DNA from 3 places in the Psychrobacillus sp. FSL H8-0487 genome. Region 3 is predicted to be linked to each of the others. Evidence: a T-box and tRNA genes for the amino acid it is inferred to sense, from the RefSeq annotation. Region 3 holds a T-box; the other regions hold tRNA genes.

Region 1 (4,351 bases), 570 kb from region 3:
GACCGATAGTGAACCAGTACCGTGAGGGAAAGGTGAAAAGCACCCCGGAAGGGGAGTGAAATAGATCCTGAAACCGTGTGCCTACAAGTAGTTAGAGCCCGTTAATGGGTGATAGCGTGCCTTTTGTAGAATGAACCGGCGAGTTACGATCCCATGCAAGGTTAAGTCGAGAAGACGGAGCCGCAGCGAAAGCGAGTCTGAATAGGGCGAATGAGTATGTGGTCGTAGACCCGAAACCAGGTGATCTACCCATGTCCAGGATGAAGGTAAGGTAACACTTACTGGAGGTCCGAACCCACGCACGTTGAAAAGTGCGGGGATGAGGTGTGGGTAGCGGAGAAATTCCAATCGAACCTGGAGATAGCTGGTTCTCTCCGAAATAGCTTTAGGGCTAGCCTCAAACGTTAGAATCTTGGAGGTAGAGCACTGTTTGGACTAGGGGCCCATCCCGGGTTACCGAATTCAGACAAACTCCGAATGCCAATGATTTATGTTTGGGAGTCAGACTGCGAGTGATAAGATCCGTAGTCAAGAGGGAAACAGCCCAGACCACCAGCTAAGGTCCCAAAGTATTTGTTAAGTGGAAAAGGATGTGGCGTTGCTTAGACAACCAGGATGTTGGCTTAGAAGCAGCCATCATTTAAAGAGTGCGTAATAGCTCACTGGTCGAGTGACGCTGCGCCGAAAATGTATCGGGGCTAAACAAATCACCGAAGCTGTGGATTGATACCTTTGGTATCAGTGGTAGGAGAGCGTTCTAAGGGCGTTGAAGTCAGACCGGAAGGACTGGTGGAGCGCTTAGAAGTGAGAATGCCGGTATGAGTAGCGAAAGACGGGTGAGAATCCCGTCCACCGTATGACTAAGGTTTCCTGAGGAAGGCTCGTCCGCTCAGGGTTAGTCGGGACCTAAGCCGAGGCCGATAGGCGTAGGCGATGGATAACAGGTTGATATTCCTGTACCACCAAACCACCGTTTGAGTAATGGGGGGACGCAGAAGGATAGGGTAAGCATGCTGTTGGTTATGCATGTCCAAGCAGTAAGGTGTGAATGTAGGCAAATCCGCATTCTTTAACATTGAGCTGTGATGGCGAGGACGTATGTCTAGAGTTCCTGATTTCACACTGCCAAGAAAAGCCTCTAGCGAGGTGAAAGGTGCCCGTACCGCAAACCGACACAGGTAGTCGAGGAGAGAATCCTAAGGTGAGCGAGAGAACTCTCGTTAAGGAACTCGGCAAAATGACCCCGTAACTTCGGGAGAAGGGGTGCTCTTTTGGGTTCATAGCCTAGAAGAGCCGCAGTGAATAGGCCCAGGCGACTGTTTAGCAAAAACACAGGTCTATGCAAAACCGTAAGGTGAAGTATATGGGCTGACGCCTGCCCGGTGCTGGAAGGTTAAGAGGAGTGCTTAGCGCAAGCGAAGGTGCGAATTGAAGCCCCAGTAAACGGCGGCCGTAACTATAACGGTCCTAAGGTAGCGAAATTCCTTGTCGGGTAAGTTCCGACCCGCACGAAAGGCGTAACGATCTGGGCACTGTCTCAACGAGAGACTCGGTGAAATTATAGTACCTGTGAAGATGCAGGTTACCCGCGACAGGACGGAAAGACCCCGTGGAGCTTTACTATAGCTTGATATTGAATTTTGGTGCAACTTGTACAGGATAGGCAGGAGCCTTAGAGCCCGGAGCGCCAGCTTCGGAGGAGGCGTCGGTGGGATACTGCCCTGGTTGTATTGAAATTCTAACCCATACCCGTAACCCGGGTAGGAGACAGTGTCAGGCGGGTAGTTTGACTGGGGCGGTCGCCTCCTAAAGTGTAACGGAGGCGCCCAAAGGTTCCCTCAGAATGGTTGGAAATCATTCGAAGAGTGTAAAGGCAGAAGGGAGCTTGACTGCGAGACCTACAAGTCGAGCAGGGTCGAAAGACGGGCTTAGTGATCCGGTGGTTCCGCATGGAAGGGCCATCGCTCAACGGATAAAAGCTACCCCGGGGATAACAGGCTTATCTCCCCCAAGAGTCCACATCGACGGGGAGGTTTGGCACCTCGATGTCGGCTCATCGCATCCTGGGGCTGTAGTCGGTCCCAAGGGTTGGGCTGTTCGCCCATTAAAGCGGTACGCGAGCTGGGTTCAGAACGTCGTGAGACAGTTCGGTCCCTATCCGTCGTGGGCGTAGGAAATTTGAGAGGAGCTGTCCTTAGTACGAGAGGACCGGGATGGACACACCGCTGGTGTACCAGTTGTTCTGCCAAGAGCATCGCTGGGTAGCTATGTGTGGACGGGATAAGTGCTGAAAGCATCTAAGCACGAAGCCCCCCTCAAGATGAGATTTCCCATTACGCAAGTAAGTAAGATCCCTCAAAGACGATGAGGTAGATAGGTTCGGGGTGGAAGCGTGGCGACACGTGCAGCTGACGAATACTAATCGATCGAGGACTTAACCAAATTTTGTTTAACGTAACAATGTCGTTTATCCAGTTTTGAAAGTACAAAAAAAAATATAAAAAAAGCTTGAATTATTTTCTAGTTTTGTTATACTAAGTATTGTCTTTCAAATTAATAAGGTCTAGTGATGATGGCGAAGAGGTCACACCCGTTCCCATACCGAACACGGAAGTTAAGCTCTTCAGCGCCGATGGTAGTTGGGGGTCTCCCCCTGTGAGAGTAGGACGTTGCTAGGCTGTATTATTCCGAAGTAGCTCAGTGGTAGAGCAATCGACTGTTAATCGATTGGTCGTAGGTTCGAGTCCTACCTTCGGAGCCATTTTAGGAGAGCTGTCCGAGTGGCCGAAGGAGCACGATTGGAAATCGTGTAGGCGGGTTAAACTGTCTCAAGGGTTCAAATCCCTTGCTCTCCGCCAGATTAGTTTTCTACATAAAAGTATGGCCCCTTGGTCAAGCGGTTAAGACACCGCCCTTTCACGGCGGTAACACGGGTTCGAATCCCGTAGGGGTCACCATTTATTAAATTGAACGAATGAAGTTGACGCAGAGATGCGAAGCTTATCGTAATTTTACCCAGGAGGATTAGCTCAGCTGGGAGAGCATCTGCCTTACAAGCAGAGGGTCGGCGGTTCGAGCCCGTCATCCTCCACCATTTCTTTTGAACAAATTAGCAATTATAGTATTGTCGCGGGGTGGAGCAGTGGTAGCTCGTCGGGCTCATAACCCGAAGGTCGCAGGTTCAAATCCTGTCCCCGCAACCAAATGGTCCCGTGGTGTAGCGGTTAACATGCCTGCCTGTCACGCAGGAGATCGCCGGTTCGATCCCGGTCGGGACCGCCATTTTTTAAAAGATTGGTGATAAGCAAGAAGGTCTAGGAAGCGATTGAGTGATGGAAGGAACGTACTAAAGTACGTGACTAACTGAACGAATGAAGCTGACAAAGAGATTCGCAGCTTAGCACAATCGAATTTGGCTCAGTAGCTCAGTCGGTAGAGCAAAGGACTGAAAATCCTTGTGTCGGCGGTTCGATTCCGTCCTGAGCCACCATATTTATACGCCGGAATAGCTCAACTGGTAGAGCAACTGACTTGTAATCAGTAGGTTGAGGGTTCAAGTCCTTTTTCCGGCACCATACACTGGTGGGGTAGCGAAGTGGCTAAACGCGGCGGACTGTAAATCCGCTCCTTCGGGTTCGGCGGTTCGAATCCGTCCCCCACCACCAGTTTTTAGGGGCATAGTTTAACGGTAGAATAGAGGTCTCCAAAACCTTTGATGTGGGTTCGATTCCTACTGCCCCTGCCAATTTTTTTTAGTTAGCTTTGAATAATGGCGGTTGTGGCGAAGTGGTTAACGCATCGGATTGTGATTCCGACATTCGGGGGTTCAATTCCCCTCAGTCGCCCCATATTCCTTAGTAGTTAGCTCTTTTTTTATTTGTGGCGGTTGTGGCGAAGTGGTTAACGCACCGGATTGTGATTCCGGCATTCGGGGGTTCAATTCCCCTCAGTCGCCCCATTGGGGTATAGCCAAGCGGTAAGGCAATGGATTTTGATTCCATCATGCCCTGGTTCGAATCCAGGTACCCCAGTTTGCGGAAGTAGTTCAGTGGTAGAACACCACCTTGCCAAGGTGGGGGTCGCGAGTTCGAACCTCGTCTTCCGCTCCAATTACTTTACGGCGGCATAGCCAAGTGGTAAGGCACAGGTCTGCAACACCTTTATCACCGGTTCAAATCCGGTTGCCGCCTCCAATTTTTTAAAAATGATTTAATAACTGCCTAGTATTTATTTTGCCGGTGTGGCGGAATTGGCAGACGCGCGGGACTCAAAATCCCGTATCCTCTGGATGTGCCGGTTCGACCCCGGCCACCGGTATAAAATCGTGACTTAAAGTCATACATATCAAGAC
Region 2 (4,351 bases), 900 kb from region 3:
CCTGAAACCGTGTGCCTACAAGTAGTTAGAGCCCGTTAATGGGTGATAGCGTGCCTTTTGTAGAATGAACCGGCGAGTTACGATCCCATGCAAGGTTAAGTCGAGAAGACGGAGCCGCAGCGAAAGCGAGTCTGAATAGGGCGAATGAGTATGTGGTCGTAGACCCGAAACCAGGTGATCTACCCATGTCCAGGATGAAGGTAAGGTAACACTTACTGGAGGTCCGAACCCACGCACGTTGAAAAGTGCGGGGATGAGGTGTGGGTAGCGGAGAAATTCCAATCGAACCTGGAGATAGCTGGTTCTCTCCGAAATAGCTTTAGGGCTAGCCTCAAACGTTAGAATCTTGGAGGTAGAGCACTGTTTGGACTAGGGGCCCATCCCGGGTTACCGAATTCAGACAAACTCCGAATGCCAATGATTTATGTTTGGGAGTCAGACTGCGAGTGATAAGATCCGTAGTCAAGAGGGAAACAGCCCAGACCACCAGCTAAGGTCCCAAAGTATTTGTTAAGTGGAAAAGGATGTGGCGTTGCTTAGACAACCAGGATGTTGGCTTAGAAGCAGCCATCATTTAAAGAGTGCGTAATAGCTCACTGGTCGAGTGACGCTGCGCCGAAAATGTATCGGGGCTAAACAAATCACCGAAGCTGTGGATTGATACCTTTGGTATCAGTGGTAGGAGAGCGTTCTAAGGGCGTTGAAGTCAGACCGGAAGGACTGGTGGAGCGCTTAGAAGTGAGAATGCCGGTATGAGTAGCGAAAGACGGGTGAGAATCCCGTCCACCGTATGACTAAGGTTTCCTGAGGAAGGCTCGTCCGCTCAGGGTTAGTCGGGACCTAAGCCGAGGCCGATAGGCGTAGGCGATGGATAACAGGTTGATATTCCTGTACCACCAAACCACCGTTTGAGTAATGGGGGGACGCAGAAGGATAGGGTAAGCATGCTGTTGGTTATGCATGTCCAAGCAGTAAGGTGTGAATGTAGGCAAATCCGCATTCTTTAACATTGAGCTGTGATGGCGAGGACGTATGTCTAGAGTTCCTGATTTCACACTGCCAAGAAAAGCCTCTAGCGAGGTGAAAGGTGCCCGTACCGCAAACCGACACAGGTAGTCGAGGAGAGAATCCTAAGGTGAGCGAGAGAACTCTCGTTAAGGAACTCGGCAAAATGACCCCGTAACTTCGGGAGAAGGGGTGCTCTTTTGGGTTCATAGCCTAGAAGAGCCGCAGTGAATAGGCCCAGGCGACTGTTTAGCAAAAACACAGGTCTATGCAAAACCGTAAGGTGAAGTATATGGGCTGACGCCTGCCCGGTGCTGGAAGGTTAAGAGGAGTGCTTAGCGCAAGCGAAGGTGCGAATTGAAGCCCCAGTAAACGGCGGCCGTAACTATAACGGTCCTAAGGTAGCGAAATTCCTTGTCGGGTAAGTTCCGACCCGCACGAAAGGCGTAACGATCTGGGCACTGTCTCAACGAGAGACTCGGTGAAATTATAGTACCTGTGAAGATGCAGGTTACCCGCGACAGGACGGAAAGACCCCGTGGAGCTTTACTATAGCTTGATATTGAATTTTGGTGCAACTTGTACAGGATAGGCAGGAGCCTTAGAGCCCGGAGCGCCAGCTTCGGAGGAGGCGTCGGTGGGATACTGCCCTGGTTGTATTGAAATTCTAACCCATACCCGTAACCCGGGTAGGAGACAGTGTCAGGCGGGTAGTTTGACTGGGGCGGTCGCCTCCTAAAGTGTAACGGAGGCGCCCAAAGGTTCCCTCAGAATGGTTGGAAATCATTCGAAGAGTGTAAAGGCAGAAGGGAGCTTGACTGCGAGACCTACAAGTCGAGCAGGGTCGAAAGACGGGCTTAGTGATCCGGTGGTTCCGCATGGAAGGGCCATCGCTCAACGGATAAAAGCTACCCCGGGGATAACAGGCTTATCTCCCCCAAGAGTCCACATCGACGGGGAGGTTTGGCACCTCGATGTCGGCTCATCGCATCCTGGGGCTGTAGTCGGTCCCAAGGGTTGGGCTGTTCGCCCATTAAAGCGGTACGCGAGCTGGGTTCAGAACGTCGTGAGACAGTTCGGTCCCTATCCGTCGTGGGCGTAGGAAATTTGAGAGGAGCTGTCCTTAGTACGAGAGGACCGGGATGGACACACCGCTGGTGTACCAGTTGTTCTGCCAAGAGCATCGCTGGGTAGCTATGTGTGGACGGGATAAGTGCTGAAAGCATCTAAGCACGAAGCCCCCCTCAAGATGAGATTTCCCATTACGCAAGTAAGTAAGATCCCTCAAAGACGATGAGGTAGATAGGTTCGGGGTGGAAGCGTGGCGACACGTGCAGCTGACGAATACTAATCGATCGAGGACTTAACCAAATTTGTTTAACGTAACAATGTCGTTTATCCAGTTTTGAAAGAATAAAATTTTTTTAAAATAACTCTTGTAATATTCTACAGAGTTGGTATAATAAAACTTGTCTTTCAATAATTATTCAAGTCTAGTGATGATGGCGAAGAGGTCACACCCGTTCCCATACCGAACACGGAAGTTAAGCTCTTCAGCGCCGATGGTAGTTGGGGGTTTCCCCCTGTGAGAGTAGGACGTCGCTGGGCTTGCAATAAATACATAACTTACCCAGGAGGATTAGCTCAGCTGGGAGAGCATCTGCCTTACAAGCAGAGGGTCGGCGGTTCGAGCCCGTCATCCTCCACCATATATTTACTCCTGCCGGAGTAGCTCAACTGGTAGAGCAACTGACTTGTAATCAGTAGGTTGAGGGTTCAAGTCCTTTCTCCGGCACCATTTTCCGAGCCATTAGCTCAGTTGGTAGAGCATCTGACTTTTAATCAGAGGGTCGTAGGTTCGAATCCTACATGGCTCATCACTTTTTCAGTGAATTATGTATGCGGGTGTGGCGGAACTGGCAGACGCACTAGACTTAGGATCTAGCGCCGCAAGGCGTGGGGGTTCGACTCCCTTCACCCGCACCATTTAATTTAATAACCGAGCGGAAGTAGTTCAGTGGTAGAACACCACCTTGCCAAGGTGGGGGTCGCGAGTTCGAACCTCGTCTTCCGCTCCAAAGATTCACTAAAGTGCCGGGGTGGCGGAACTGGCAGACGCACAGGACTTAAAATCCTGCGGTAGGTGACTACCGTACCGGTTCGATTCCGGTCCTCGGCACCACTTTTTTGAAACATTGCGCTCGTAGCTCAATTGGATAGAGCACTTGACTACGAATCAAGAGGTTGCAGGTTCGAGTCCTGCCGAGCGCACCATATAACGGGAAGTAGCTCAGCTTGGTAGAGCACTTGGTTTGGGACCAAGGGGTCGCAGGTTCGAATCCTGTCTTCCCGACCAGTTATTATTTATGGGGCCTTAGCTCAGCTGGGAGAGCGCCTGCCTTGCACGCAGGAGGTCAGCGGTTCGATCCCGCTAGGCTCCACCATTTATAAATTAGTTTGAAAATCATGGCGGTGTAGCTCAGTTGGCTAGAGCACTCGGTTCATACCCGAAAGGTCGTGGGTTCGACTCCCTCTGCCGCCATCTTAAGGACCTTTAGCTCAGTTGGTTAGAGCAGACGGCTCATAACCGTCCGGTCGCAGGTTCGAGTCCTGCAAGGTCCACCAACAATGTCTTGGAGGAATACCCAAGTTCGGCTGAAGGGATCGGTCTTGAAAACCGACAGGCGGGTCATACCGCGCGGGGGTTCGAATCCCTCTTCCTCCTCCATTTTTATCTTATTGTTTGTGGAAGTAATAATAATCCTTAAGTATTTTATTGTCGCGGGGTGGAGCAGTGGTAGCTCGTCGGGCTCATAACCCGAAGGTCGCAGGTTCAAATCCTGTCCCCGCAACCAAATGGTCCCGTGGTGTAGCGGTTAACATGCCTGCCTGTCACGCAGGAGATCGCCGGTTCGATCCCGGTCGGGACCGCCATTTATTTAATAATATTAATACATATCAATTGTAAATATAGCCTAAACAATTAGCTTTTATTTTAAGATTGAAGAGGCTCAGTAGCTCAGTCGGTAGAGCAAAGGACTGAAAATCCTTGTGTCGGCGGTTCGATTCCGTCCTGAGCCACCATTTAATGCGGGTGTAGTTTAGTGGTAAAACCTCAGCCTTCCAAGCTGATGATGAGAGTTCGATTCTCTTCACCCGCTCCAAAATAATGGGCCTATAGCTCAGCTGGTTAGAGCGCACGCCTGATAAGCGTGAGGTCGATGGTTCGAGTCCATTTAGGCCCACCATTATTCCGAAGTAGCTCAGTGGTAGAGCAATCGACTGTTAATCGATTGGTCGTAGGTTCGAGTCCTACCTTCGGAGCCATATATGGGGAAGTACTCAA
Region 3 (4,351 bases):
TGATCGTTCTTCCCCTTAGCGCTTGTGTAGGAGTACATGCTGGAGAAGGAACAACAGGACTTAGCTGGGTTAGATATTAATGAGTTTGTGCTACTGCACAAACTCTTTTTTTAATAAGGAACAAATTGCCTCATCACAAAAGCGGCCTTTTTCAAACGCAGATTTTCGAAAAGTACCTTCATAAACAAAACCAGCTTTTTCTAGTGTTTTTTTACATGCTATATTATCAGGAGCAAAGAGAGCTTCAATACGATTTAAATCCATTAACTCGAAACCGTAACGTAAAATGGGCTGTAACACCTCTATCATAATGCCTTTACGCCAAAACTCTGGTGCCACTTCAAAACCAATCTCTGCTTTAAAGTGTTTCTTTTCCCAATTATGATATCCACAACTACCGATAATCTTATTCTCTTCCTTCGTAGCTATCCCCCAGCGAATCCCCTCTTTTTTTTGATATTTCTTTTGCCAATTCCCTATTAATGCCTTTGCTTCTTTAACATCTTTAAATGTGTCCAAATCATAATACTTCGTAACCTCATCTTTTGAAAAATAATAGAAAACCTCTTTTGCGTCACTAATTTCAATGGGGCGTAATATAAATCGTTCTGTTTCTAATGTTGGAAATCTTTTTTTATGATTATCATGGATAAGTAAAGCTACAAATTGGGCAATTGCTATTACACCAGCTAACGTACTGAAAATAATACTGACCCAGACATAATTGGCAATTTCTCCATTCCCAATTGGCCCCACCTTTGGCTGATACATTGAATATATTCCCGATGCATTTCCAACTATAATAGCGAATCCCGCAAACAATAACATCCATTTTGCCATTATACGACCTCCATAGAGTTTCATTCGTTATATATAGCCGAAAATCCTTTTAGTATGACAATATTTAATATTTCACCCTTTCCTAGCCTCTTTTAATTTCTCTATAAATGCTGAAACACTCATTTCTCCCAAAACACCTACTTTATGTTGTCGAACAGAAACTGCGCCATTTTCCATTTCATGATCCCCAATAATGAGCATATACGGATGTTTTTGCATTGCAGCTTCACGAATTTTCAATCCGATTTTCTCTACCCGATTGTCTATCTCTACTCGATACCCATCTTGCTCAAGTTGCCACTTTACGTTCTCTGCATACTCTTTATGTGCATCGGCAATTGGTAATATTTTAACTTGAACCGGAGATAACCACAGCGGAAAGCTACCTTGATAGTGCTCCAATAGAATAGCCATGAATCGCTCAATAGAACCGTAAATTGCACGATGAATCATAATGGGTTGTCGCAATTGATTGTGTTCGTCGACGTACTTACAGTCAAACTTTTCAGGCATTTGAAAGTCTAGTTGAACAGTACCGCACTGCCAGCTACGTCCCAATGCATCTAATATATGAAAATCGATTTTCGGACCATAAAATGCTCCATCCCCTTCGTTTACCTGATATTCTACCTGCTTATTCTGAAGAACTGCTTCCAACGCTTGCTCTGCTTGATCCCAAACCTCTACTGATCCCATATAATTTTCTGGTCGAGTGGATAGCTCTACTTTATAGCTAAAGCCGAACTCCGAGTAAAACTCATCCACAAGGTCTAGTACCTTCGCTATCTCACTTTCAATCTGCTCCTCCAATACAAACAGATGAGCATCATCCTGAGTGAAAGCCCTGACTCGTAGTAATCCATTCAATGATCCAGAGAGTTCATGGCGGTGGACTAATCCAAGTTCTGCATATCGAACCGGAAGCTCCCTATAGCTTCTTCGTTTGCTATTGAAGATTAAAACAGCTCCAGGGCAATTCATTGGTTTAATCGCATATTTTTGGTCATCTACCTCTGCAAAATACATATTTTCATGATAGTGATCCCAATGCCCTGATTTTTCCCAAAGCTCCTGTTTCATCAGAATTGGAGTTTTAATCTCTTGATATTCTGCTCGTTGATGCTTTTCTCTCCACAGGTTTTCCAGTTCGTTGCGCAGTATCATCCCTTTTGGTAAATAAAACGGCATTCCTGGTGCTTCCTCCATCGACATGAACAATTCTAATTGTTGCCCTAAATTTTGATGACTTACTCTTTCTTCTGCTTTCACTTTAATTCCTCCATTTACTATTTTTCTCCTAACAAAAAAGACCACACCCATCCCAGTAAAGGGACGAGTGTGGTCGTGGTTCCACCCTAATTTGCAACACAAAAAAATCTGTTGCGCTCATACAAGATAACGGTTTCCCGATTATGGATAATTACATAAATGTGTTCCCCATAATTGCTCCAAGGTGGTAAATCATTTGCATTTCTTTAAGGGCTTTCAGTCGGTGACCCCATTCTCTGATAAGAAAGTTAAAACAATTCATATCCTTTTCTTCGCTTGAATATTAAATTTATATACAAAAAGACCACACCCATCCCGGTAAAGGGACGAGTGTGGTCGTGGTTCCACCCTAATTTGCAACATAAAAATTCTGTTGCGCTCATGTAAGATAACGGTTTCCCGATTATGGATAATTACATAAATGTGTTCCCCATAATTGCTCCAAGGTGGTAAATCATTTGCATTTCTTTAAGGGCTTTCAGTCGGCGACCCCATTCTCTGATAAGAAGTATTTAAATGATCCATGTCCTTTTCTTCGCTTGTTACTAATTGATTTTTCTAAGTATATGCAACAAAATTCAAATAGTCAACATTACTGTTATATTTTTTGGGTAGTACTTCGCTTTGCCATTTGCTGCAGGGGATCCCAAACCCCATTAAATGGTGGGGCATATGCAAGATCAAGATCCAATAACTCGGAAAAGGTCATATGGTGATAAAGTGCAGTTGCTAATACATCAATCCTTTTATCTACACCATTTCCTCCAATAATTTGACCCCCTAAAATTTGTTGGTTATCCTTCCTGTAAATCAATTTCATATGCATCGTTTCCTTACCTGGATAATACCCTGCAATGTCCGTGGCTTCCTGCGTATGCACGTCATAGGAAATACCGAGCTGCTCCGCTTCTTTCTCAGACAACCCAGTTTTTCCAAGAGCCAAATCAAAAAATTTCATGATGGATGTGCCAACAATTCCTTTAAATTCATTCCTTTGACCTATCATATTTAATCCAGCGATTCGCCCTTGTTTATTAGCAGTTGTTCCTAAAGGAATATAATCATTCAGTTGTTTAATACGATGAAAATGACTTGCACAATCTCCTGCTGCGTAGATATCGTCCAAATTCGTTTTTAAAAAATTATTTACTACAATCGCTCCATTATGGTGCAATTGAATGCCAGTCCCCTCTAAAAAACCCGTTGTAGGTTTAACCCCTGTGGCAACTAAAACTAAATCGGTAGGGTAACTTCCTTTATCTGTCCTCACATCACTTACTCTCGTATCTCCCGTGAAAGATTGAACCTCTTCATTTAATATCACTTCTACATTATGAGCCTTTGCATGTTCATGTATGAAACATGCTATATCGTGATCAAATATACCGGCTAGCTGATCTCCTCTTTGTATAATACGTACTTTTTTTCCAATACTAGCAAAGTTTTCGGCCATTTCTAGTCCAATATATCCTCCACCAATTATAGTAACTTGTTGAACATTTTCTAAATCCGCGATAATTTCCTCTGTATTTGGAATGGTTTTAATCGTATGAATCCCTAACAAATGCCCACCGTTCCAATTAGGAACAACTGGAGTAGCACCCGTCGCAATAAGCAAGCGGTCATAGCTTAAGATGAAATTATCTCTCGTTTGCAGAATATTCCCTGACACTGTTTTATTGTTAGGGTCCACATTGGTCACTTCATATCCTGTTTTTGCATCAATTCCGTATTTACTACGGAACATTTCTACACTTCGTGCTATAACGTCCGTTGAAGATACTACTTGTTTTCCTACTACATAGGGTAAACCACACTGTCCATAGGAATAAATATGTCCTTTTTCCAATGTCGTAATTCGAGCGTCAGGATCATTACGTACAATTTCCATTGCCGCACTCATCCCCGCAGCGTCTCCACCTATTATTACGTAGTGCATGAAGTTTCCTCCTTTGACTTTCCTTATTACTCTTTCTATACCCAACAATAACTTCCCTTCAAGTATTAGTGAATAGCTATGTTTGTTATACACTTAAAATTTTTCTTTTTATTTCCTTCTAAAAGTTCTTCATTATCTTATTCTCTCATTCTATGTAAAAAAGGCATGCCCTAATAGGACATGCCCAAAATAATTGTTTATACTACTCTATTCCAGAAACGATGGGCAGCAATAGCATTTAAGAAACTATCAACAAAGCCTTTACCAGTTTCTTTAGTGAGAACACCAGCCTGACCAGTGAAG

Evidence for each region. A T-box is a leader RNA that pairs with one kind of tRNA and senses whether it is charged. The one in region 3 lies ahead of thrS (threonine--tRNA ligase), so its partner is inferred to be a tRNA-Thr.
Region 1: it has a tRNA-Thr gene. The T-box ahead of thrS (threonine--tRNA ligase) is inferred to sense a tRNA for this amino acid. The anticodon was not compared.
Region 2: it has a tRNA-Thr gene. The T-box ahead of thrS (threonine--tRNA ligase) is inferred to sense a tRNA for this amino acid. The anticodon was not compared.

What each region holds. Positions count from the first base shown of each region.
Region 1 covers NZ_JBBOZA010000001.1:2,962,630-2,966,980, reverse strand. The annotation lists rRNA gene MHI47_RS15225 (23S ribosomal RNA) at 1-2,442, shown strand, start outside; rRNA gene rrf (5S ribosomal RNA) at 2,563-2,678, shown strand; tRNA gene MHI47_RS15215 (tRNA-Asn) at 2,687-2,761, shown strand; tRNA gene MHI47_RS15210 (tRNA-Ser) at 2,767-2,858, shown strand; tRNA gene MHI47_RS15205 (tRNA-Glu) at 2,883-2,957, shown strand; tRNA gene MHI47_RS15200 (tRNA-Val) at 3,019-3,094, shown strand; tRNA gene MHI47_RS15195 (tRNA-Met) at 3,129-3,203, shown strand; tRNA gene MHI47_RS15190 (tRNA-Asp) at 3,207-3,282, shown strand; tRNA gene MHI47_RS15185 (tRNA-Phe) at 3,415-3,490, shown strand; tRNA gene MHI47_RS15180 (tRNA-Thr) at 3,500-3,575, shown strand; tRNA gene MHI47_RS15175 (tRNA-Tyr) at 3,582-3,665, shown strand; tRNA gene MHI47_RS15170 (tRNA-Trp) at 3,672-3,745, shown strand; tRNA gene MHI47_RS15165 (tRNA-His) at 3,773-3,848, shown strand; tRNA gene MHI47_RS15160 (tRNA-His) at 3,883-3,958, shown strand; tRNA gene MHI47_RS15155 (tRNA-Gln) at 3,960-4,031, shown strand; tRNA gene MHI47_RS15150 (tRNA-Gly) at 4,035-4,109, shown strand; tRNA gene MHI47_RS15145 (tRNA-Cys) at 4,120-4,193, shown strand; tRNA gene MHI47_RS15140 (tRNA-Leu) at 4,235-4,317, shown strand.
Region 2 covers NZ_JBBOZA010000001.1:2,627,662-2,632,012, reverse strand. The annotation lists rRNA gene MHI47_RS13475 (23S ribosomal RNA) at 1-2,376, shown strand, start outside; rRNA gene rrf (5S ribosomal RNA) at 2,498-2,613, shown strand; tRNA gene MHI47_RS13465 (tRNA-Val) at 2,639-2,714, shown strand; tRNA gene MHI47_RS13460 (tRNA-Thr) at 2,728-2,803, shown strand; tRNA gene MHI47_RS13455 (tRNA-Lys) at 2,810-2,882, shown strand; tRNA gene MHI47_RS13450 (tRNA-Leu) at 2,907-2,991, shown strand; tRNA gene MHI47_RS13445 (tRNA-Gly) at 3,009-3,083, shown strand; tRNA gene MHI47_RS13440 (tRNA-Leu) at 3,099-3,187, shown strand; tRNA gene MHI47_RS13435 (tRNA-Arg) at 3,203-3,279, shown strand; tRNA gene MHI47_RS13430 (tRNA-Pro) at 3,285-3,361, shown strand; tRNA gene MHI47_RS13425 (tRNA-Ala) at 3,374-3,449, shown strand; tRNA gene MHI47_RS13420 (tRNA-Met) at 3,474-3,547, shown strand; tRNA gene MHI47_RS13415 (tRNA-Ile) at 3,554-3,630, shown strand; tRNA gene MHI47_RS13410 (tRNA-Ser) at 3,641-3,733, shown strand; tRNA gene MHI47_RS13405 (tRNA-Met) at 3,786-3,860, shown strand; tRNA gene MHI47_RS13400 (tRNA-Asp) at 3,864-3,939, shown strand; tRNA gene MHI47_RS13395 (tRNA-Phe) at 4,014-4,089, shown strand; tRNA gene MHI47_RS13390 (tRNA-Gly) at 4,096-4,169, shown strand; tRNA gene MHI47_RS13385 (tRNA-Ile) at 4,177-4,253, shown strand; tRNA gene MHI47_RS13380 (tRNA-Asn) at 4,258-4,332, shown strand; tRNA gene MHI47_RS13375 (tRNA-Ser) at 4,338-4,351, shown strand, end outside.
Region 3 covers NZ_JBBOZA010000001.1:3,528,508-3,532,858, forward strand. The annotation lists gene MHI47_RS17980 (DegV family protein) at 1-80, shown strand, start outside; gene MHI47_RS17985 (GNAT family N-acetyltransferase) at 91-840, opposite strand; gene thrS (threonine--tRNA ligase) at 913-2,160, opposite strand; T-box leader at 2,166-2,391, opposite strand; T-box leader at 2,429-2,654, opposite strand; gene MHI47_RS17995 (FAD-dependent oxidoreductase) at 2,708-4,048, opposite strand; gene MHI47_RS18000 (catalase) at 4,246-4,351, opposite strand, start outside.